Regions from separate parts of the Tumebacillus algifaecis genome, predicted to be linked through region 2. Evidence: riboswitches for the same ligand, from Rfam matches in the RefSeq annotation. Region 2 holds a riboswitch; each other region holds the start of a gene.
The links. A riboswitch is a leader RNA that binds a small molecule or an ion and turns the genes downstream of it on or off. The one in region 2 is predicted to bind cyclic di-GMP.

Region 1 (8,100 bases), 710 kb from region 2:
CACGCGGCGAAAACGGTTTGGACAGATAATCGTCGCTGCCTAGTTCGAGACCGACGATCCGATCCACTTCATCATCTTTGGCTGAGACCATGATGATTGGGAGCTGGCTCTTGGCACGCAACGTGCGACAGACTTCAAAGCCGTCAATTCCCGGCATCATCAGGTCTAAAATCACCATGTCGGGCTCCTCGTCAGCGACCGCAGTCAACAATTGCTCTCCGTTTACAAACTGCTTGACTTTGTACCCTTCCGCTTCCAAATAACGCGTGATGATCAGACGGATGTTCGGATCATCATCCACCACGAAAATCCGTTTCGCCTCCTCCATGCCCGTCACCTCTCATTATGTATAACACAGGGAACCCAGGCATTGCCCAGGTCCCCTGCTGTCTATGCTTCTTCGATTTGATCGAACACACCCATGCTGCGCAGCACTCGTTTGCGAACCATGAACCCGATCCCTGCCATCAGCACCGCCGCGAGCAACAAAAGACCGGCGAGTCCATAATGGAACTGCGAGAACGTGATCCCGACCAACGCGAACGTGGCCATGATGAGCAAAACATAGATGAAAAAGAACACCTGTACCTTTTTTGGCATCGGTGATTTGAACCACAGCGACATCTCTCTCACCTCATTCGCACGCAAAGAAATTCTGTTTTTATCATAACACAAGTTCGTGTAAATTCGCCGCAAAACGAAAAAAATGTAGTTCAGGTGACAGTAGCGAATCAAGAGTCAGGGTAAAGTAATAGGAATAGCGTATGAGAAAGGACCGATCCTCATGAACATCCTGATCGTTCTCCCGCCCAACCAGCCTTCAGGCGGCAATTGGACTTATTCAGGGCGTCTGCAACGAAACTTGCGCCCGCACGGTATCAACATCACGATCAAACCTCTCGATCAAGTGTCCGACCCGGATTTTTCGGCGGCTGACATCATACACGCCTACAATGCCTACGTCACCGGACGCCACATTGTCAAGGATGCCAAGCGTCACAACAAACCGCTGGTGCTGACGATGACTGGCACCGATGTCAACGAACACCTCGGGCATCCTGACACGTCCGCCACGATGAGCGAAGCGGTCGATTATTCATCGGCGATCGTCTTTTTGACCCTCGATGCCAAAGATCGTCTCGCCATCATCCGTCCAAAAGCGGCAGACAAGTCTTACGTGATCAACCTTGGGATCGACCTACCGCAGGGAGCAGGCAAAACGCGTGCCGATTTCGACATAGCGGATGACGATTTTCTGTTCCTGCTCGTCGCAGGTCTGCGCCCGGTAAAGCGTCCGCTCGATGCGTTCGAACCGTTGAAGCGCGTGCATGAGCAACATCCGCAGGTGCGCTTCGTGCTGGTCGGCCCGGTGCTCGATGATCATGTGGGCGCCGAAGTTGAGGCCGCATTTGCGGACAGCCCGTTTGCCCGCTATCTCGGTTCGGTGCCTTATGAAGAAATCGCCGATCTGTACCGCGTAGCCGACGTGGTGATGAACACCTCGTCCTCCGAGGGACTCTCCCATGCCCTGCTCGAAGCGATGTCGATCGGAAAAGCGGTGCTCGCCTCAGACGTGCCAGGCAACCGCGACCTGATCACCGACGGTGAAAATGGCTTCCTCTATGATGACGAAGCAGCGTTGACTGAAAAGGCCAGCCTGCTCGTGACCGATCCGCTCGTGGTGGAAAAACTGAGCCAAGGGGCACTGAAGACTATCGCCACACATTTCTCGTTGGAGCGTGAACGCGATACATTTTTGGAGATGTACCGCTCGATCAGACAATGCTCGCCATGTAGTAGCCAAACACCATAGACAGCAGAAAGGGACTCGCGATGCGAGTCCCTTTTGTTATGCCCGATTCAGTTCAATGTCCTTTTGCAACACTCGTTCTAAGAGGAACGGTGGACGACCCGGTTTGCCTTCATTTTTATTGAGAACAGCGCCGAGGATTTTGGCATCGCTTTGCCGCAATCCAGCTACGGCGACAGCACCTTCCTCCCGGGCGACTTTGCCGCTGCGGAAGACGAAGAGCACACCGTCAGCACTTTTGGCCAGTGTATTTGGCAACAGGGAGGAGCTGATCGCACCACTGTCGATCAGAATGATGTCATAGCGCTCGCGAAGGTCTGGCAGCATATGATCGAGTCCACCTTCGGCAAACTTGCGCAGGGCGCCAAGCGACGCTTTGCCGAGCGGCAACACATCGAGCCCTGCAATCACCGATGGGCGAATCGCTTGGTCAGCCGTGACCGTCCCCAGCAGGAGATCGCACAGCCCTTCCTCTCCCTCGCCCGGCATGATGCCATGCAAGGTCGGATGTTCCGCATTCGCGTCGATCATCAGCACCCCATGACCGTTTTGGGCCATCAAGATGCCCAGATGGGTCAAGATCGTCGATTTCCCTTCCTGTTCATGCGTTGAGGTGACCACGATCGTCCGCACATCCTCCATCGTCAGCACCGGTAACAGATTGCGATAGAGATGCAGATAACTTTCCACGACGCGGCGGTTGCGCTTGGTCGGCTCCATTTTCAAGAGCGACAGGTCACTCGTCGAATCGGCGTTCTTCCGCAAGCGGAACCAGCGCCGTTTCGGCTTCCACGTCCCGAGCTCTCCGATCGTAGCCAAGCCCGTCTCAAATTTGATCTCTTCTCGGCTTTTAATCGTCGAATCCAAATATTCGCGCAGACCGAACGCTCCGACCGCAGCCATCGTCGAAAGAATCAGCGCGATGGCGACATTCATCGTGATGTTGGGCGACACTTTTGATGATTTATCCATTGTGGCTCGGTCGATCATCACCACATTGTCCACTTGCATCAACTGGCCGACTTTTAAGGTAAACACACCCGCCAATTCGTTAGCGATTTTGATCGCCTCTTCTTGGTTCGGATAGTTGACGGTGATCGTAAAGACGGATGAGTCTGCGTTATTGACCACTTTGACCAACTTGCCCAATTCCTCCGGTTTTAATTGCAGGCTGAGCTTCGCGATCACCTCTTGCAACACCAGATGGCTTTTGATGATCTCGTTATATGTTTTGATCACTTTTTGGTTGGTCAACACTTCATTGAGCAAGTATTCGCTCGAGATTGTCGGGTCGGTGTTGACCAACAGCGATGCGGTCGCTTTGTACGTCGGCGTCACCACGAACACGCTCAAATAGGTGGAAGTGCCGACTGCAAAAGCGACGATCAGGATCAAGAGCCCGATGCGCTTCTTGACTGCCGTGAAATATTTTCTCCACAAATAGCCTAACATGTCGGTTCCACCTCTTTACGGGACATTTTTCATCAAGGCCGTATGCGCATTAAAATACATCCAGACCGGTTCGGATACGAGCGGGCTCATCAAGTTCGGTTCGTCGATAGCAAACCGCGCCTGAAACAACAGCTTCTGCTGTTCATCCTTATATTCGACCAAATTCTTCATCAGTTTCATATCTTTCATTTCATCCGGGGAAAAGACCATCTCCAGCATCCGCACTTCCCCCGGCAACCACTCGTCGAGCGGCCCATTGAGCGTGCCGTTAAAGACAACACTCTCATGATAGTAGGCGCTGATCGCAATCCGCTTCAAGGTGAAATTGCGCAGATAGCCGTTGTGCACGAACATCCGTACTTTCAGCTTGCCATCAGCATCGATCTCCATCTCGCTGACCCCCGGTACGAACAGCAAATTGAAAAAACCAGAGACAAAATAGCGCCCGGTCGGCAACTGTGCAAGTTGGCTTTCAACTTCACGGCGCTTCGCATCGGACAGCGTCTCAAGCTGCTTCTTATTCCAGACCACCGACTTTGGAATAAAGCTGGTCGTCGGCACTTCGATCTTCTGCTGTTCCGATTGTTCCGGCTGTTCCGATTGTGGTTGCGGCTTCGTGATCGGTTCGGCAGATGGTGCAGGCTCCGTTTGTCGATTCATCAAGAACATGGCGCCGAAACCGAGATTGCCAAGCAAGGAGGCGCCGACCAGTATCAGCACCCAGAATGGCGCTCGCTTTTTGTTCGCCGATGATTTTGTATTTTGGGGTGTCCAGCGTTCGCCAGGCGTGTCTAGGGACAACGCCCCTGCTTGTTCATCAACCGCCTGAAGCGCTTCGAAAAATCCCGCCTCGTTCGATTCGGAGCAGAGCTTGTCTTTTCGCTCATCAGTTGCCATCGTGATTTATGCTCCTTTTCCCGATATGAATCAATGTTCAATCTTTTAAGTTAATGATTGAAGCGATTTTTGGTACTTCAGAACTATTGAATAAATTTTCATGATTATAAAATGTCATGCAATATGGGCTATAAGTCCTGCTCCTGTCTTGACTTCCCCACTATTATACCCTAAGATAGAACTATCAGCTTTGTCATTTGTACGACATCTATTTAATTTATGTCGAAATCTGTTACATCCACACGAAACGGCAAACCGTTCGAAAGGACGGGACGCAAAGCCACGGGCCTACCGCGCGACATCGTCCGCCACGGCAGCCGGGTTGCCGAAAGGAGTAAGCGTTATGCGTTTCCGACTCCCTGTCTCGTTGTTGATCGGGATCATGATGGGCTCACTCTCCGTCATGATGAATGTCCCAAATCTGGTGACGCTCACAGAAGGGATCGTGCTCACACAGACGGTCGGTCTGAAGTCTGAAGCTCTGGATTCCTTTATCCAGAGGGATCACAATCTGGTCCTCGAACAGTATAGCTTCTATCAGGAGAATCGTGAACTGTTCGACAACTGGAGTTCGTTACAACATTCCGAATTCTTTTATCTTTATCAAGATAGAATTACCGCACTGTTCGAAGAAAATATGCAACTGTTCTAACGTTACCATCACGACTTCGCAAGCATGCGCCTGTTGCCCAATCGGCAACAGGTTTTCTTTTTGGATACAGTCCACTTCCATTATACGGCTCTTGTCCCATCGGTTCAATGGGAAAGCCCTCCGCAGAGGGAGGGCTAGTGTATTGCATTTTTCTTAAAGCGTCCACCCATCACATCGGCAACATGTTCGATCGCAACAAAAGCTCCCTCGTCATATTCGAGCACGATGTCTTTCAATTTAGCAAGTTCAAGGCGTGTCACAATCACATAGAGCAGTTCTTTTTCTTCGCCCGTATATCCACCCTTGCCATAAATGTGAGTGACCCCCCGCCCCAATCGATTGCGGATCGCCTCTGAGATTTCGTTTGGTGAGTCTGAGATGATCGTGACCGATTTCGATTCATCGAGTCCTTCGATCGTGATGTCGATCATTTTAAACGCGATGAAATAGGCGATCAGCGAATACATCGCATGGTCCCAACCAAATACAAATCCAGCGCTGCCGAGAATGAAGATGTTGAAAAACATCACCACTTCCCCAACGGAAAAACTCGATTTGCGGGCGAGCAAGATGGCAATAATCTCTGTGCCGTCGAGCGACCCGCCATAGCGGATGATCGTCCCGACCCCGATCCCAAGTACCACCCCGCCAAAGACGGATGCGAGCAGCAAGTCGTCTGTGAACGGCCTGACGCTGTGAAACAGCGTGACGAAGCTGGACATCAGGATGACGGCGATCGTCGTCGTGATCGCAAACGTTCGGCCGATCAGCTTGTACCCAACGAGCAGAAAAGGGAGATTGAGGACGATCATATAGAGTCCGACCGGCTTGTCGGTCAGAAAGGCCAGCAGGATCGAAATACCGATCACGCCGCCGTCGATGATCGAGTTGGGAACCAGAAAGATTTCCAGCCCCACTGAGACGAGCAAGGAGCCGAGCGTGATAAAAAACATGCGTTTGATCTTGGCGGCTAACGATTGTTTGCGGTGATTCCGCTTGAGTATCGGCTGTGCTTCCATCTGCTACCCTCCTTCTCATTTGTCATCTCACATCATTTTCCTTCGGCCCGCTATTTATACACAAAAGCACCCGATCACTTTTGACGTGACGGGTGCTTTTAGGTTTTCTTGGCGAGGACATGTCGCTCACAGTGCAGCAGATGATCGGACATCAGTTCGACCGCTCGCTTCCCATCGCGACTGCGAATCGCTTCGAAGATACGGCGATGTTCAGCGATCAACGCCTCCACATCGTCGGTCGCTTCATGCGTGAGGCGCAACGTGCTGCGCAGCGCTTCCGACAGCGTATTCATCAAATTGAGAAATACGTTGTTGCCCGACGCTTCGGCGATCGCGATATGAAACTGCAGCTCGCAGCTCACCTGCTCCTCCAGGGTGTGACAAGCCGCCTCCTGCCGATTGAGCGCCTGCTCGATCCTCGCTAACCCTTCGTCTGTCCAACGCTCACAAGCGCCCTGTACGGTGCCGATCTCCAACAAGCGGCGCATCTCCAACAGTTCGCGCATGTTGCTGCGTCCAAGCAAAAGCGCGGCGTTCATCGGCTCGATGATCATCGTCTGGACATCGATCTTTTGGACGAACGTGCCTTCTCCGTGGCGCAGATCGATCAAGCCCATCCCGACGAGCGAAGAGAAAGCTTCGCGCACTGTAGCACGCGACACGCCGAATTCCTTCGCCAGCTCGGTCATCGGCGGCAGTTTGTCACCGGGGGCGAGCACGCCCTCTTCGATCATTTGCTTGATGTGCTGGGCAACCTGCTCGTAGATTTTGTTCGATTTGTTTTTTGGTTTGGCCACAGTTGTCCCTCGACTGGATGAATTTTGATTTATTTTATTATAGCATGATAATTCTACCGAATGTAAGAAGATAGGTGGCGCGCGATTACGGCGTGACCAGCATTGTTCGGATGAATTGGACGGCGAAATAGCTGTAGCGCATCTTCAATACGCCCGGTGCGGTACCCCTCGATCAAGGTGGGTTGATTGCCTTCGATCCAAGAATGGACAGGGGCGAGCTCGGTGTGCAGGCGTTTGGCAGCCTGCTCTGTGACCGAGTTGAGGGCGCCCACCGCTTCTAGAGCGACAGGGGAGTTCGGAAACGGGTTATATTGGGTGCAGAGGACGACGCGGGCAGAGCTATGACGACCGATGGTGGAGACGATCTGTTCGAGGTTGTGACCATAGGAAGTGAGCAATCCAGCCACAGCCGCTTTGACCGGCCTACCTTGGCCGACAATGGCGATCGCAGCTTTCAGCAAGTCGTTGCCGCCGATCCAGATCGTGACGGTGGTCGAGCGGCGCACTGCGTCGAGCGCGTAGGGCAATGCTGCGACGAGGGCTCCGCTCGTCCAACCGTTATGAGCAACGACCCGCAAGGCGGCCTCTTTCCCGCGCTTCTTGGCGCCTTGGACGATGAGCGACGGATAGGCCAAACTGTATGAAGTGGCGTTTAGCCCCGCCGTGATCGAATCTCCCAAGGCGGTGTAGCAGATCATGTAACTTCACCTCCCTGCAAATTCCCCAGATCATACAACATATGCCTGTCAGCGAAAAAAAGCGACCCCGCAGAGGATCGCATTTTGCGGAAAAGACGAGATCGCCCTCCCTTTTACTCGTTGAACACCTTTCTATGAAACGCAGCGGTCCAATCGAACAGCCCTTCACTACTGCTGCCTTGTGCTGCATTGGTCATGGTGACAGACGTCAATTTGCGCACCGGATCGCACCATAGCGAACAGCCGGTGGTGGACAGTTGACCATACGAAAGCATCGGGGCACGCTCTCCAGCCGGACAGTGTTCCGATGCGGTCTCAAAGCCGAGCCCATAACTCTGCCCTTGCCAGACGGCGTGCGCATTGACGGCGAGCGAGACCAGTGTCGTATCGAGATAGCGCTGGCGCTGGAAGATGCCTTTGCGCACCCACATCTCCGCATAGCGGGTCAGGTCGAGCGCGGTGGAAAACAGCCCAGCGTGCCCGGCGATGCCGTCCAGTCCGTAAAACGCATTGGCGTCCTGCGCTTCACCGCACAACGCATGGTCGCGCCACGGAAAGGATTCGTGGTGTCCAAAAGCAACCACTCGCCGTTGCTCCTGCTCATTGCCCATCTCCGTCGCCGCACAAAGCTCCGACGGTAGGCCGTCCCCTTCGGCAAAAGAAGTCTGATACAGCTCAAGCGGGCCAAAGACGAGGCGTTCGCAGACATCTGCGAAGGGACGATCCCAGATCCGTTCCAAGGCAAAGGCCAGCAGCATGTAGCCGAGATCGCTTC
Region 2 (8,100 bases):
GCTCGCGACCTTTCCGATGTACAAGTTGGCCGGAAAGAGCGTGTAAGCGAGACCGGAAGTGACGACATTCTGGCCTTTTTCCACCTTGGTGTCAAGCGTGATGCCCGTCATCTCCACTCGAACTTTGTCGGTGTGCGACAGGTCGTTTGTAGCACCACTGACAATCCCGTAGGCGATGTTTTTCTCGTCGTTGTTCAGCACCTTGGCCGAAATACCCATCCGCTCTTTGTCCGTGAGGAGCACTACCTTGGAGTGGTACGGCGTCACTTCATAGACGCGGCCGACCAGACCTTTGTTGGCGGTGATGACCGCCATGTCCTTCTCCACGCCGTCCTTGGTGCCGACATCGATGGTGATCTCTTTGTTCCAAGAGGACGGGCTGCGACCGACTACGTTGGCAGACACCAAATCAAATTGCCCTGAGATGTCTTTCAACTTATACAGGTCATCTTTGAGCTTTTTGTTCTCCCTTTGCAACACTTCAACCTGAATCGCCATCGAAGAATAGTCATTCAAGTTAGACTTGAGCTTGGCGTTTTCCTCATACAGCGATTTGATGTTCTGAATTTCCTCAAAGAAATCGGCAATGTGGTGAACAGGGGCGTAGATGACGCCCTGTACCCAGCCAAACGCGTCGATGAGGAAAGCTTCCGGCCACGTCGGTTTCTCCCGCTCCCGCAACGTCAGTCCAACCAAAGCGGCAAGCAAGATGATACTGGCGAGAAGCGCCATCATTCTCTTGCTAGTAAAAAATCGGGTCACCCGTTACCCACTTCCTTTTGTAACGCCTGATAGGGCAGTATTTAGCGGACACGCCGCTTTTTGGTGTCGTTGCTCTTGAAGAGATGGCTGTATTCAAGAGACTTGCCGGTACCAATCGCCACACAGTCAAGCGGGTTCTCCGCCACGAGGACAGGCATGCCAGTCTCGCGGGAGAGCAGACGGTCAAGGTTGCGCAACAGCGCGCCGCCACCGGTCAACACGATGCCGCGATCCATGATGTCTGCAGCCAGTTCTGGCGGAGACTTCTCAAGCGTGATCTTCACCGCTTCAACGATTGAATTGACCGTATCTGCCAGCGCCTCCGCAATTTCGGTCGCCGTGATAGTCAGCGTTTTCGGCAAACCTGTGACGAGGTCGCGGCCTCGCACATCGATCGTCTCTTCTTTGTCGGATGGAATGGCAGAACCGATCGTCATTTTCAACTCTTCAGCAGTGCGCTCCCCGATCATCAAGTTGTACGCCTTCTTGATGTATTGGATGATCGCTTCGTCCATCTCATCGCCCGCCACACGGATCGAACGAGAGGTGACGATACCACCCAAGGAAATGATCGCAACTTCTGTGGTGCCACCGCCGATATCAACCACCATGCTGCCTGTCGGTTCGCCAACCGGAAGACCTGCACCGATCGCAGCTGCCATCGGCTCTTCGATCACCTGAGGATCACGTCCACCCGCTTCGCGGGCCGCATCTTCAACAGCGCGTCTTTCAACAGCGGTAATTCCGGACGGGACGCAGATGACCACGCGCGGCGGAGAAAAAAATAAGCCCTTGTTTTTGGCGGTCGCCTGACGAATGAAATGGCGGAGCATCGTCGCCGTCGTTTCAAAGTCTGCAATCACACCATCTTTCATCGGGCGTTCCGCACGAATATTGCTCGGAGTACGGCCGATCATTTGTTTCGCCTCTTCGCCGACCGCTTTGATCTCTCCGGTATCGCTACGGGTTGCAACTACAGACGGTTCTCGAATGACAATCCCTTTGCCTTTTACATATACGAGGGTATTGGCTGTGCCTAGATCAATACCCATATCTCGTGAAAATTTGTTAAACATTGTAATTACTCCTTCCCAAAACCTGAGGGGACAAGTTATGTTAACGACTGATTATTATACAGCATGAGCATAGGATGTGCCTAGTCTTACAGCCATCCTTTTTCCTGCATGCTTATGTAGCAATTTTCGCCGATGATGATGTGGTCGAGCAATTCAATACCCAAAATCTGTCCGGCTTCCACCAAACGACGGGTCACTTTCACATCATCAAAGCTTGGCGTTGGGTCACCGCTAGGATGGTTGTGCAGGCAAATGATCGAAGCGGCGCTTTTTTTAAGCGCAGTCTTGAAAATTTCGCGCGGATGAGCGATCGAGGAGTTCAAGGACCCGATCGACACGATCTCTTCCCCGATCAAGCGGTTTTTCGTGTCCAAATGGAGCACGACAAAATGCTCTTTCAGGTGAAATCGCAAGCGATCCATCATGTAGTCTGCCGCTTCTGCGGGCGTTTCGAAAGTCGGGCGCGCTTCGTTTCTCACACGGGAGACACGACGTCCGATCTCAATGGCTGCCTTTAGCTCAGTAGCTTTGGCATACCCAATCCCAGGCAGTGCGGTCAACTCATGCAGGTCAGCGTCAATCAAGTTTCGGATGCCGCCAAGGCGCTTCAGGATCTGCTCGGCCAAATCTACCGCCGAGTAGCCGCGGGTGCCTGTGCGCAGCAAGATTGCGAGCAACTCCGCATTGCTGAGCGCTTCCGCCCCCTGAAGCATCATACGTTCGCGCGGACGATCCTCTTTTGGGATCTCCCGCACCAGCACAGGTCGGTGAGCATGTATCGATGCGCTCATGCTTGTCACCCGCCTTTTTTAGCTGTGAAGAGTTCAAACCCGAAACGTGCCAAATGGTCCGCAACCAAAGAAACGGGCAAACCGACCACGTTAAAATAGTCCCCTTGAATCTCTGGAATGAAAGCGGATGCAGCTCCTTGAATGCCGTAGGAGCCCGCCTTGTCCATCGGGTCGCCAGTAGCGACATAGCCCGAGATCAACTCCGGCGACAATTCTTTCATCACCACTTTTGTGGCGCTCACGTCGCGAATTTCCATCCCGCCGCCAGCTTCCACCAATGCGATCCCTGTGTATACCATATGCGCTCGTCCGGACAACTTGGACAACATTCTTTTTGCATCTTCGACATCTACCGGCTTACCAAGGATGACCCCTTCGCTCACTACGATGGTGTCAGCTCCGAGTACGAGCCCATGAGATAAAGAATTCGCAACTGCCTTGGCCTTTTTGTACGCCAGCTCTTGAACGATTTCCGTCGGGTCGAGACCCAATTCGAAAGTTTCGTCCACTTCGCTCACTTTCACTTCAAATGACAATCCCAGACCCGCCAGAAGCTCTTTCCTGCGCGGTGATCCGGATGCCAGCACTAACAGCTTTTCCTGCATAGCGGCCCTTCGCCTCCATGTTCTTTTTCCAAGAAACCGATAGAATCACCGTATCTGGCTACTCTGGATTATTTTAGTCTGTCCTGGAAAAAGAAAAGCTATGTCCATGATAATATACTCTTTATCTTGTTGACTGTCCAGAACAGAACGGCGACAGAAGTTGACACGATTTTGACAAAGAAAAACCCGCCTCTACCAGGCGGATCTTTCTAGTTGGTTTATTCGCCAAACAACAGTTTACTACCTGCGATTCCAGGCGAAGTCATCTCAAACGGATTTAAGATCACGTCAAGTTCCTCTTCCGTAAGAATGCCCCGCTCTAAGCAGATTTCGCGAACAGAACGCCCTGTCTGAATCGCCTCTTTTGCCACCATCGTTGCCGTCTCGTAGCCAACGTGCGGGTTGATCGCGGTGACAACGCCCACGCTCATTTCCACCAATTGGCGGCACCGCTCAACATTGGCGGTCAGACCTTCGATCAGGCGTTCGCGGAAGACTCGCAGCGCATTTTGCAAGATGGAAAGCGATTGCAGCAGATTGAAGACGAGCACCGGCTCCATCACGTTCAGTTCAAGCTGGCCCGCTTCCGAAGCGAGCGAGATCGTGTGGTCATTGCCGATGATCTGGAAAGCGACTTGGTTGACCACTTCAGCCATGACCGGGTTGACCTTGCCAGGCATGATCGAAGAGCCAGGCTGACGCGGCGGCAAGTTAAGTTCGCCCAATCCAGTTCGCGGACCCGATGCCATCAGACGGATGTCATTGCACATCTTAGACAGGTTGACCGCGCAGATCTTCAAGGCGCCGGATACTTCTGTATAAGCATCCGTATTTTGCGTTGCGTCCACCAAGTCATCTGCCCGTTTGAGGTCAAGTCCAGTGATCACACGAAGATGTTCGGCCACGTTGACGATATAGCGCGGATCGGCGTTGAGGCCTGTGCCTACAGCCGTAGCACCCATGTTGATCTCGCGCAGGTTGTCGAGCGAACGCGTGACCCGTTCAAAGTCGCGGGTGATCACCTTCGCATAGGCGGAAAATTCCTGTCCGAGACGAATCGGCACAGCATCCTGCAAATGGGTACGCCCCATCTTGATCACCTGATCGAATTCCTGCGATTTTTCAACTAGCGCCAGACGCAGCTTGTCCAACTCCACGACAACGCCCTGCGCCAGGTTGAGTGAAGCGATGCGAATCGCCGTCGGGAACACGTCGTTGGTCGATTGCGCCATGTTGACGTGCGTGTTTGGCGAACAATGCAGATATTCGCCCTTCTGACCGCCTAGCAACTCGATGGCGCGGTTGGCGATCACTTCATTCGCATTCATGTTCATCGAAGTCCCAGCACCACCCTGGATGGAGTCAACGATAAACTGATCATGAAATTGACCGGCGAGCACTTCATCACTGGCTTTGGCGATCGCTTCTCCGATGTTTTTCTTGAGCCCGCCGACTTCCACGTTCGCCAGCGCCGCCGCCTTTTTGACAGCGGCCAGCGCACGGATCATTTCCACATGCGGCGGAATGCCGGTAATCGGGAAGTTTTCAACGGCACGAAGCGTTTGGATGCCGTAATATGCATCGATCGGTACATCCTTTGTACCGAGGAGATCTTTTTCAATACGATATGCTGTCATGAAACGGGCAACTCCTTTTGTCATTTACCTAAGATGCTCTTATCGTACCATACTTTACCGTTTCATCAATTAGAGTTCATCATAGCTTTTCTTAATCACTTGTCCAATATAGCCAAGCTTGTGATTGAGCTGCTGAAAACTGCTCTTTTGCTTGCCGGTCAATCCGATTTCGACAGTGAATACGGTCAGCCCGTGTTTTTGCTGCAAAACGGTAAGTTCCTTCATCCGGTTCTGACTCCACTCGTCTTTGCTTACAACCGACGGATTGAAATCTTCCCAGAGAATCCCATCGATATAAGGAGCAGTGCGGTCTTTTAGTTCGGTCAAGCCCCAATTTTGTACAATCGCCTGATCGGGGAATAAGGAACGCAACGAGGCGACAAACTGGACCGCCCCATCACGCTGGCGGTTCGAGATGCCAACAGGCCAGATCTGATCATCGGTGTTGCCCATCGTGTCGAGAAACACACCGTTCAAATCTTTGGCAAGAACATGGCTGCGATACTCGTCGATCAGCAATTGCTGGTAATGTTCGCTGTTGATATCCATCGACCACGATTCCCAATTCGTTCGAAAATCGCGCTTGCCATCGATCATCAAGTAGTCTGCTTCCGTTGCTTTTTTGAGCAATGCTGAGTCCTTATACTGCTCCAGCACGCTCAGGTAGCCGAGCACCTTGACCCCTTTCGCTTTCAGAACGTCAACTTGAGCATTGGTCCAAAGACGCGGTTCAATCACGACGAGGTCAAACGCGGTCAGCTTTTCCAATGCGGCGGGCTTCGGCTCGCCATAATAGATTGTATACGAATGAATGCCGGTCAGAGCGCTTGGCTTTTGCATGGTGAGCGGTGCCGTTTGTGCACACGCAACGTTGACAGTCGCCACACCTATGACCAGCGAGACTGCAAGACAAAAGGACGAGAGGTTACGCATCATTTTTATCATCTGGAAAACACTCCTTGTTGTGAATAAAAAACGCCCTCTCCAAAAACGGAAAAGGCGCAGTCAGCCCGGTACTGAATTCAGCAACAGAGTGCGTGGCAGAAAAGGTCTGCCTCCTGCAGCCTGGCGATCTGTGACGGTGAATAACCATCCGAAGACCCATGGCTTTGCGTCCTTGCCTTTCGACAAGTTTGCCCTTATCCGTATGAGATTACCCCTATTGTAAAGGGATGGCTTGCGCTTTGTCTACTCACTTTTGAGCAAGTTGGTAAGCAAAGATTCATAGCCGAGATAAAAGGCGGTCAATTTGACTTGAATGGCGAACATTCCCTTTTGTCCCTGCGCTGCCCGTACTGCTTCTGCCAGCGAACTGTGCATTTTTTCAACGAGTGCCTTTTCTTCACTGCGGTTCGCTTTGGTCAACATGCTCTGCCACGTTTTCAGATCTTCGTCAAATTTGGTGAGTTCCGATTGAAGTGCAGACGCCTTGGCCGCGTCGGGCGCCTCTTCGATCGCCAGCGGCATGACAGCAGCTGCCAGTTGTAATGCGTGGTCGAGACCATCCGCCATCTTTTTTGCGTCAGCCTCTGTGAGCCCCTCCATTTTGCCGCTTCGGGCCGGAATAATGAACTCTTTGGGATAATGTTGAATTCCTAGTTCCTTCAGTTTCGCCTCGATCTTGGCACCTGCCGCCTTGTCAGTCACGACTGCGGTGAACACCTGAAACTGATCAGTTCCGCGAATCACCGTGCCCACTCCCTGTTCGGAGACCGCTTTTTGTAACGCTTCGGCGCGAGCGCGGTCTTTGAATACCCCAATCTGCATCGCGTATAAAGAGACTCCCGGCAAGTCCGCCTCTCCGCTCACGTCTGTCATCTGTCCATTTCGTGTCGTGTTTGTTGCATCGGTTGACGTTGCAGATACGTCGCCAGCTGTCGTTTGTCCCTTGAACAACAGTAGGAGACAAACGCCAAGCAAAATGCCTGTCAGTGTCGCAAGGAGCAACGGAAAGACGATCTGCCCCTTGTCCTTGTCCTTGCCCTTGCGGTTTTTCAGCCCTCTACGCAAGCGCGAAGGGTATCTTGTTGAGGAGGTAGGAGTGCTTGCCGTTTTGCTTTTGATATTGATCGTCACTTGTGATTGATCCATGCTCACCGCTCCTTTGCAAACTCCGAGTCTAGTTGCTAGAGTCTATGAGCAGGACTCATTTGCTATGACAAAGAAAAATTGCATAAAAATAAAAAAAGATGCCGTTAGGTCTGAAACCTAACAGCATCTTTTGGCGTCCAACATGATAAGAAGATCAGTTCAAGATATAAACCTGTACGGCACGACGGCCAAACTGTAGTGCCTGTTCGCGAGTATCAAAATGAAGATCGATGCGGTTGCCTTTGATTGCACCGCCAACATCGCTTGCAACCCCGTAACCATATCCCTCGATATACATTTTCGTACCAAGCGGAATCACGCTAGGATCTACCGCAATCGTCCCCTGACCTGCAGAACCGCCTGTTGCAGTGCGCCCACCCGGCATCGAGTATGCGGAAGCAGCCATGGTGAGCACTTTGGACGCCGTTAGATTGGCTCCACTACGGCTAGCCACTACGATCGGACGCTGTTGCGTCCCATAGGTGACCACCTGATTCACCGGGTCGTTTACAACGGTGCGATCTTCCTTGCGATCGACTTCTTTGCCATTTTCGAACACAATTTTCGTTGTGATCTTGGCTTTCCCTTCCACACCGGATGTCAGCACTTTCTCAGTGCCCGTGTACATGTCGGCATCTGGCTGGCGTTCGGTCTGAAAAGGTATCGTTTCTTCTGCGATTTGTACTTCTTCCGTTCTGCGTGTAATCGTTAGCTTTTGTCCGTTTTCAATCGAGGTACTAAGCGCCAAACTGGTCTTATCAGTCGTATTCAGCTTAATAGAAAGTTCTTTAATCAGTTCTTCGATTGTGCCAGCCTGCGTTTTCACACTGACCAACTCTTTGGTGCCATCCTGTATTTGAACAGATTTTGCGTGTTTGACTGTGATTATTGTTCCTTCTGCAAGTGCGTCTGAAGTTGCAGGTTGCACCAAGTCTCCTGTTTCGACCGCTACGCCTTGTTCGCGCAACAGTTCTCCTACCGACCCCAATTGGAATCCGGAGATTTCCTGCTTTTGACCGTCAACATCCAAAGTTATCGTCTTGTAAGTTGACGTTGCAGTTACCACGCCCCCCAAAAGCAGTGCGATGGCCCCTGCCGATAAGCAGTAGACAGACTTTCGGTTGACCTTTTGCACTCA
Region 3 (8,100 bases), 1.4 Mb from region 2:
AGCGCGTTGATCATCATCACGCGCAACAAGATCACTTCCTGATTTGGCTGCGTCCCCCAAGACCAGCCAAACAACACTCCGGCGCGTGCCAATTCCAGCAGGGACACCCCTGCAAACAATAACCCAAAAGAGAGTGTAGCCCCGGCTCCGATGCGCATCATCGTCCGACGAACCCCTGCTTGTTTTCGAAACACCTGGCCACCTCCCGCCCCCATGCCTTTACAAAATGCTTTACGCGTCAAAGTACAATTACTATATTGTCTACTTAGTCTTACACCCTACCATTATAGTAAAAAATCCGAGAGAACGCTAGACCAGCTTTTACAGAACGTTAATAATAGTAATTTTTCTATCAAATATGAGCGCAAAAAAAGCGGACAGAAGCTTATTTCGCTTCTGCCCGGACCTGAAATTGCATGATTGCACCGTTCAGTTGGTCTGCCATCTTTCGCAGTCGGTCGGCGGACGCGGATACTTCCTCCATCGACACGAGCTGCGTCACCGAAGCGGCCGCACAGCTCTGTGCAGCTGCGGCCGAATCTTGCGAAATCCCTTTCATCACCTCAACTCCGGCTGCCACTTGCTCGGAGCGCAACGACATCGCGCGCGAGGCGGCCGTGATCGTTTGCACTTGGGTTGCAACATGCTCTGCCGCCCGCAAAATGCGCTGGAACGTGTCGCCCGCTCGGTCGGCCAGCACGATCCCCGCTTCGACTTCCGCGCTGCCCGCACTCATCGCCTGCACCACGCGCTGCGTCTCCTCCTGCATCTCATAGATCAGCTGGGCGATCTGCCGCGCAGACATTTGAGACTGCATAGCCAGCTTCGCGACCTCCTCCGCGACCACAGCAAACCCTTTGCCATGCTCCCCGGCCCGCGCCGCTTCGATCGAGGCGTTGAGCGCTAACAGATTGGTCTGGGCGGCAATTCCGGTGATCACTTCCACGATCTTGCCGACCTCCGCCGAACGCCGCTCGAGCGCTTGCACCGCCAGAGCCGTCTGTTCGGCCGTCCGATTGATGTGGTTCATCTGCGTGATCGACTGTCCGATCGCCAGATTGCCTTGCTGTGCTTCGTGGGCCGTTTGCTCCGATTCATCAGCGACGCCGATCGAGCGTTTGACGATGCGAGCGGCCTCTCCTGCCATCGCTTCCACAGCATCGGCCGCCTCCAGTGCTGATAGCGCCTGTGACTCCGCACCTCCAGCCACTTCCTGAATCGTCGCCGCCACTTGCCGAATGCCTGTGGACGTCTCTTCCGCATGGTCTGACAACGCTTGAGCGGAAGCGGCCACACTGCCCGCGATCGCTCCAACCTGCCCGATCAAGCGCCGCAAGTTGTCGATCATGCTGTCCACAGCTCGCCCCAAGTCCTTGAGTTCCCGATAGTCATCGCGTTCTCCGTAGCGGTTTTGCAAATTGCCAGCGGCCACTTCCCGCATCAAGTTGCGGATCGCCAAGAGCGAGGTTTGAATCTTTCGCGTGTAAAACCAGATCCCGACGTTTCCGATCACCAGCGCTGCGATCACCAGCAACAACGTGAGCTGCCGAAGTTCGGCAAGCGAGGCAAATATCTCACGATCTGCCACCGCTGCGACATAGACGAGATTGCGCTCCGGCACGAATGCGAACGCATATGTACGAGCTTCCCCCGTTTCGGCGCTGTGGAGCAGGCCCGATTTTTCTCGTATCATCTGTGCTTTTAGATTCTGATCGATCTGCAGGGCTCCCTCGCGCTGCAAAGCCGCTTCGCCATCTGCTCGCAACAGCGTGGCCGACACCTGCCAGCCGATCTGCTCAAATGAGCGCACCGCATTTTCTACCACATAGACCGCTTCCCGCTCAAACATGCGGGAGTCGGTGGTCTGCAACAGAATACCCAGCTGTTTCGCCGTCTGTGTCGCATGGCCTTGCAACTGAAAATCGGCCCCCCGTTTGAGGTCCTGTTCCAGCACATAGTACACCGTGGCCCCCATGGCTAAAACGACAAGAAGCAAGAGTGCCGACACAAACAACGTGAGTCTTGTTTGGACGGAAACACCCTTGCTTCCCTGTTTCTTTATCATGTTGTTGCCCTCCCCCGTCAGCTCACAACTTCTTCACGTTCAGTATCGCAGAACAACATGTCGGGAGGATGAAGCTTTTGTAAAATGCGTAAAAGATTTCTTTAGAACAACCCGCATCAAATACGGCTGTCTGCATATACTAAAGTACGGACGACATCACCAGTGTTGCGAGTGACTTTTTCATGACATGACCTCCTTCTTTTCTAAAATCGGCTCCTTCCGATTCTTGGAAGGAGTCATTTTTTGCGCAGAATGCTTGGAACAAGTCATGAGTGAAAATAGACGGGTAGACGGGAAATGCAAAGAACCCCCTTACGAGTTGGGGACTCGTAAGGGGGTTCTTTGTGTGGGGGGTAGGGGGATTACAAAAAGGGTAAATGAGTTATGCTACCCGATGAGTCACTGCTGATAAAAAAATCCACCTTCGGTGGGTTGCCGAGGCGGATACTTTGCAAACTGTGGGGTGACAGTTCGCGACCGTATCAATCAGCAACCTGGCAATCATGGTCAGCTTAGGGAGAGCTGACTGTAGACCCATGGCTTTGCGTCCCCGCCTTTCAGCGGGTTTGCCTTTATTGATTGACTCATCTTATGGCTTTATTATATAGTCTGACAACGCTGTAAGTACATAGGTCCGCAGACCTATTTTATATTAAACCGTTTCATCGCTCCAGAAAGCGGCCAATGTAGGCACCACTTCCAGAGGCGACACTTTGCTCCGCAGGTCGAACACGCACTGCACGCTGCGCCCCTTGTTTCCGATCAAGGCAGCCAGCTCATGCGTCGGGTCTTCCCTTCCCACCCGAACCAAGCTGATCGTGCCGCGCTTGTTGGCGATCGATTCGACGATCTTCACCGTCTCGTCACGCGATCCGCAATCGACGACGACAAGATCGAGCTCCCGTCCGCAAAATGGCTCCGCAGTGGTCAGCGTTCGCAGGATTCCTTCGATGTAAGAGGCCCCCTCTGCCACCACCAGGATTGCGGTCACCGGCACTCCCCGCCGATTTTTCTGCACCCAAAATCGCACAATCTTCCACAGCGCAACAAACAGGCCATACAACGCAAATCCCCAAATGAATAGAGCGAGCACTCTTGACACCTCCTCGCAGGGTTGTAGTGTCAATATATGCCGCTCCATTCGCCCACGTGCTTTTTCTTATAATTTCACCCAACTGCGCTTGGCCGCGGTGATCACCGCTTGGGTGCGGTCATCTACCGACAGTTTGCCGAGGATGGAAGACACGTGATTTTTGACCGTCTTCTCCGAGATGAACAGCGACTCACCGATCGTGCGGTTGCTCTTGCCCTCCGCCATCAACTTCAAAATCTCCATCTCGCGCTGGGTCAAAATCTCTTGCCATTCGTACGACAATCCCTGTTCACCCTGTTCGAAATCACCGTCGTACACCTGATTGGACAAACGCTTAAACTCATCGAGCAGCTTGGTGGTCACCTGCGGGTGGATGAATGAAGAGCCGCTCGCCACTTGGCGCACCGCTTCGACCAGCACGTCCGATTCAACGTCTTTGAGCAGATAACCGTTCGCACCAGCGCGAACCGTCTCGAAGATGTAAGCTTCATCATCATGGATCGACAAGATCAGGATGCGGACATCAGAATTGGCCTCCTTGATCAGTCGAGTCGCCTCCACTCCGGTGCGCTTGGGCATGTTGATGTCCATCAGCACCACTTGCGGATTGATGTCGAGCACAAGGTTTACTGCCGCTTCACCGTCACTACATTCACCTACAATTTCTATGTCGTCTTCCAATTCGAAAATCCGTCGAAGCCCTTGGCGAAACAGCGTGTGGTCATCTGCCAAAAATAATTTGATCTTTTCTTGCTCCAAAGCGATCGCCTCCCTTATTCTGTGATCGGTAGCGTGATGTGTACGCGGTACCTTTAAACGGGAAGGATTTAATCTCCACTTTTCCATCGAGCAATTGAATGCGCTCCCGAATGCCCAGCAGACCAAAATGGCCTTCCACCCGGCTTTGCAGCGTCTCCTCGACCGAAAATCCGACGCCGTCATCTTCTATATGGACGATGATTTGTTTCTCAGAAATCTCCAATTTTACGTTGGTTACATGAGCTCGTGCATGTTTGGAAATGTTGTTTAGCGCTTCTTGCACCGACCTGAACACGGCTACTTCCAAAGAAGTGTGCAACCGGCGCTCGCGCCCGAATACTTTCAATTCTGTGATCACCTTATGCTTGTCCTGAAAATCGGCGAGGTAGCGGCGCAACGTAGGGACGAGGCCCAAATCATCCAACGCCATCGGGCGAAGATCGAAAATGATCTGGCGCACCTCCGACAAGGACGCTCGCACCATCTCTTTTAATTCGCGCAATTCCCCGCGCACCTTGTCCACATGGCGGTCGAGCATCCGCTCACAAATTTCAGCTCGCAGCACCACGTTGGCCATCATCTGTGCGGGGCCGTCGTGAATCTCCCTTGCCACGCGCTTGCGCTCCTCTTCCTGCGCTTGGATCACGCGCATACCGAGATACTGTCGCTGTTCGGCGCTCTTTAGAGCGTCGCCGATGTTTTGCAGATCGCCCGACAGGTAGGAAAACGCGATGGAAAGCTGCGTGACAAGGCTTTCCGCTTTGGCGATGGTCGCTTCTAAAATGCGCAACCTGCGCTCAAGATCGTCGCGGCGGATGCGCAAAGCCTCTTCCCGTTCACGGGTGACGAGCAACTGTGCTTGCAAGACATGTGCGTCATCATAGGAAGCTTTGAACGCCGATTCTGTATATTTTCCAAAGTCCTGGCTGACCTCCACCAGTTTGCGGCGGGCATGGCGGTAACTCCCCTCCAAGCGGTCAACCTCCTGTATTGTCTCGTGCACTTGTCTTTGCACGATCGCCGATTCATCACGTAGCATTTCGTACTCCTTACGTGCGCTCTCTGCGATCTCAAAGACCTGATGCTTCCCTTCCTCGATCGCCAGCAGAGCTCCCTGAATCGCTTGATCGAGAATTTTGCTGTCGATATCATTCGTCAACGAGACAACCCCCTGAACTTACATACTCATTAGGTGATCTTTTATAAATTCCATGCACATACTTATTTTCCTGCACGGCAGATATTTTGTCGATAGATATAGAAAAGGGGGCGCAGTTGGGTAGGACTGCGCCCCCAGTGCAATGGGGTAAGGGTGATATATCATAGCTTACGAAGTTCGGTCTATTTTTCTGGGGGAGAAATGAAAAAATCACACAAAATCAATTTGAGGAATATTCAATCGACTTCATCCGTATTTTTGGCTGTAGGTTTCGACAAATTCCTACTAATTTTTCTCTAATATCGTAAAATGACTATCAAAATGGAAGAAAACAAATGCGAATCCTAGCGCGAGAAGCCCCACCCGCTAAGGGGTAGGACTGTTCGTTTTGATTATAAATTATCATATTGTTACGATAAATATAAAGTTCTTACTCGTGCTAATTTGAATTAAGGGAGGATACCTCGATGAATAACTCCTCACTAGGAGAACGGATAAAGAAAGCACGCAAGGAATCCGATTTGACGCAAAACGATCTGGCGCGCGGCATTGTCACGTCGAGCATGATCTGTCAGATTGAAAATGGCAAAGCTTTCCCTTCTTATAAAGTGTTGGCCGCACTGGCCGACCGCCTCGACAAACCGATCGAATACTTTGTATCCGATACGGAGACCAACATCCGTCAGCGTTCTTCTTTCACACTCGCAAAAGCGCTGATCGCAGCTGGATCGTTTGCGAAAGCGTATACATTACTCAAGAGCATGCAGGATTTTGGGCAAGGGGAAGCGGAAGAATTTCACATGACCTTGGCAAAATGCTGCCAGGAATTAGGCCGCTATGAGGAAGCGATCGATTTGCTCGATGAACGGTTGTCCCAAGCGCACGGCGACCTTGCGCAAACGTTCACCGTCTATCTGCGCCTCGGTGAAGTGGCTGAGCATTCCGCACAGTATCAATTAGCCCTCTATCATTGGAAAAAAGCGTACGATCTGCTCGACCGCGTGGAAGTTGATCCGTTCGACCGCGCGCATCTGTTAACTTCGATTGGCAATACGTATCACCGCCTGGGCTGTTATGACGAAGCGGTGCAATATTTGCAAATGGCGTTCGAAGAGCGCAGGGAGCACGTATCACTGGAAGATCTCGGACAGATGTTCCTCACCTTGTCCCTGTCCTATCTCGATTCGCAAAACTTCGATCAGGCGGCGGTGTGCTCCGAGCGTGCGCATGCGATCTTCAGAAGCTTGAACCATCTGGACCTTGCGACCGATGTGAAACGTTCACTCGCCGTCTTGCTTGCCAAGCAACATGGACGGGTCGACGAGGCGCTGCAGATTTTTGATGAGTGCATCGAACATTATATGAAGCAGGAGGATCGCTACAACATCGGCTTGACTCAGTTGGAGACCGCTTATGTGTTGCAGTTGGCAGGCGAGGTCGATATGGCGATCAGCATGGTTCGTGACTCGCTGCCCCTGCTCACCGCCAACGACTTAGAACTGGCGCGGGGCCATCGCTTGCTGGCCGATCTGTATCGCTCGAAACGGGAAGTGAAAGATGCGATTCAGCACCTGTCGCTCTCGCTCAACCTGTACCAAAAGCACGGACATTCGGTTGGGATGATGGAAGCGATGAACATCTCCGTCTCGCTGTATCAAGATTGGGAACAATGCCAACAAACCTCTTATGAAGCACTGATTACTGCATAATCATACAGATTCCAAAAAAAAAGCCGAGAAAATTTCTCGGCTTTTTTTAATCCGACTAAAGAAGTGTGGTATACTTAGAACTATACAAAACTTAATAAGGGAGTTGGGGAGATGGATAACTTACAAGTGAACTTCCAACCTGTCAGCCATGCTAAACCGTCGCTGGCGAAGATCCTAAAACGCGTGTTCTTTATTATCTTAGGGGCTTCGCTGGTGTCGGTTGGCTTGGAAATCTTTTTGGTGCCCAATCGGATCATCGACGGCGGTATTGTCGGTCTTTCGATCATTGCGTCACACCTGTCAGGTCTCAGCATCGGTCTGTTTTTGTTGGTCTTAAACTTACCATTTTTGATCATCGGGTATAAACAGATCGGGAAAACGTTCGCTCTTTCAACTTTGCTTGGTGTTCTTGTCATGTCGATCGGCACGTCGCTTCTGCATAATGTGAGTGAGCTGACGACCGACCCGCTGTTGGCATCCGTGTTTGGCGGGATTATCCTCGGGATTGGCGTGGGGATGGTCATCCGCTATGGCGGGTCGCTGGACGGCACGGAGATTGTGGCGATCTTGTTTAACAAAAAGACGCCATTTTCTGTCGGTGAGATCGTCATGTTCATGAACTTCTTCATCCTGGCCAGTGCTGGTTTTGTGTTTGGTTGGGATCATGCGATGTACTCGCTGATCGCCTACTACATTGCCTTTAAGATGATCGACCTGACGATCGAAGGGTTCCAAGAGTCCAAGTCGGTCTGGATCATCTCCGACCGTCACCGTGAGATCGGCAATGTGCTGCAAGCTCGTCTGGGCCGTGGTGTCACCTATCTCAACGGTGAAGGCGGTTACACGGGGGATGATAAAAAAGTCATCTTCTGTGTCGTGACACGTCTTGAGGAAGCGAAATTAAAGCTGATCGTTGAAGAAATCGACGACCAAGCGTTCCTCGCCATCGGTTCCATCGCCGAAGTCCGCGGCGGTCGTTTCAAAAAGAAAGACATCCACTAGGAGGTTCTGCTTTGAGAAAGACCTGCCGCAACTGCAAAGGGAGGGGCAAAATCACCAGTCCGATGCCCCTTCCCATGCAAGTCATCTGCACCCGCTGCAACGGCACGGGCATTGTATCCCTGCCCGAACATGTTGAGCGCAAAATCATCGCCCGCAGAAAAAAGCGCCCAGAGGATAAGCAGTAAGCGCGGTGCGCTCGTCACCAAGCTGTCGTCAAATCCTGCACGCGCTTTGATCTATGGCTTGCGCATTGCATCCGGCTTTGCTTCAGAAAAATGGCACGCTGTCAAAGTGACAGCGTGCCTTTTGTTTA

Region 1: linked by a shared signal. The riboswitch ahead of CIG75_RS05005 (hypothetical protein) and the one ahead of CIG75_RS08050 (glycoside hydrolase family 191 protein) in region 2 are both predicted to bind cyclic di-GMP.
Region 3: linked by a shared signal. The riboswitch ahead of CIG75_RS02235 (methyl-accepting chemotaxis protein) and the one ahead of CIG75_RS08050 (glycoside hydrolase family 191 protein) in region 2 are both predicted to bind cyclic di-GMP.

What each region holds. Positions count from the first base shown of each region.
Region 1 covers NZ_CP022657.1:1,111,900-1,119,999, reverse strand. Annotated here, with positions in the region: gene CIG75_RS05030 (response regulator transcription factor) at 1-328, opposite strand, end outside; gene CIG75_RS05025 (hypothetical protein) at 391-624, opposite strand; gene CIG75_RS05020 (glycosyltransferase) at 785-1,813, shown strand; gene CIG75_RS05015 (tyrosine-protein kinase domain-containing protein) at 1,850-3,262, opposite strand; gene CIG75_RS05010 (hypothetical protein) at 3,278-4,159, opposite strand; cyclic di-GMP riboswitch class I at 4,399-4,489, shown strand; gene CIG75_RS05005 (hypothetical protein) at 4,503-4,811, shown strand; gene CIG75_RS05000 (YitT family protein) at 4,946-5,830, opposite strand; gene CIG75_RS04995 (FadR/GntR family transcriptional regulator) at 5,929-6,627, opposite strand; gene CIG75_RS04990 (SGNH/GDSL hydrolase family protein) at 6,681-7,325, opposite strand; gene CIG75_RS04985 (serine hydrolase domain-containing protein) at 7,439-8,100, opposite strand, start outside.
Region 2 covers NZ_CP022657.1:1,820,819-1,828,918, reverse strand. Annotated here, with positions in the region: gene mreC (rod shape-determining protein MreC) at 1-762, opposite strand, end outside; gene CIG75_RS08070 (rod shape-determining protein) at 804-1,838, opposite strand; gene radC (RadC family protein) at 1,925-2,629, opposite strand; gene CIG75_RS08060 (Maf family protein) at 2,635-3,234, opposite strand; gene aspA (aspartate ammonia-lyase) at 3,453-4,871, opposite strand; gene CIG75_RS08050 (glycoside hydrolase family 191 protein) at 4,941-5,816, opposite strand; cyclic di-GMP riboswitch class I at 5,928-6,019, opposite strand; gene CIG75_RS08045 (SPOR domain-containing protein) at 6,060-6,962, opposite strand; gene CIG75_RS08040 (resuscitation-promoting factor) at 7,117-8,097, opposite strand.
Region 3 covers NZ_CP022657.1:441,305-449,404, reverse strand. Annotated here, with positions in the region: gene CIG75_RS02240 (putative bifunctional diguanylate cyclase/phosphodiesterase) at 1-194, opposite strand, end outside; gene CIG75_RS02235 (methyl-accepting chemotaxis protein) at 386-2,065, opposite strand; cyclic di-GMP riboswitch class I at 2,551-2,646, opposite strand; gene CIG75_RS02230 (glycosyltransferase family 2 protein) at 2,718-3,158, opposite strand; gene CIG75_RS02225 (response regulator) at 3,225-3,917, opposite strand; gene CIG75_RS02220 (sensor histidine kinase) at 3,880-5,076, opposite strand; gene CIG75_RS02215 (helix-turn-helix domain-containing protein) at 5,544-6,785, shown strand; gene CIG75_RS02210 (YitT family protein) at 6,897-7,787, shown strand.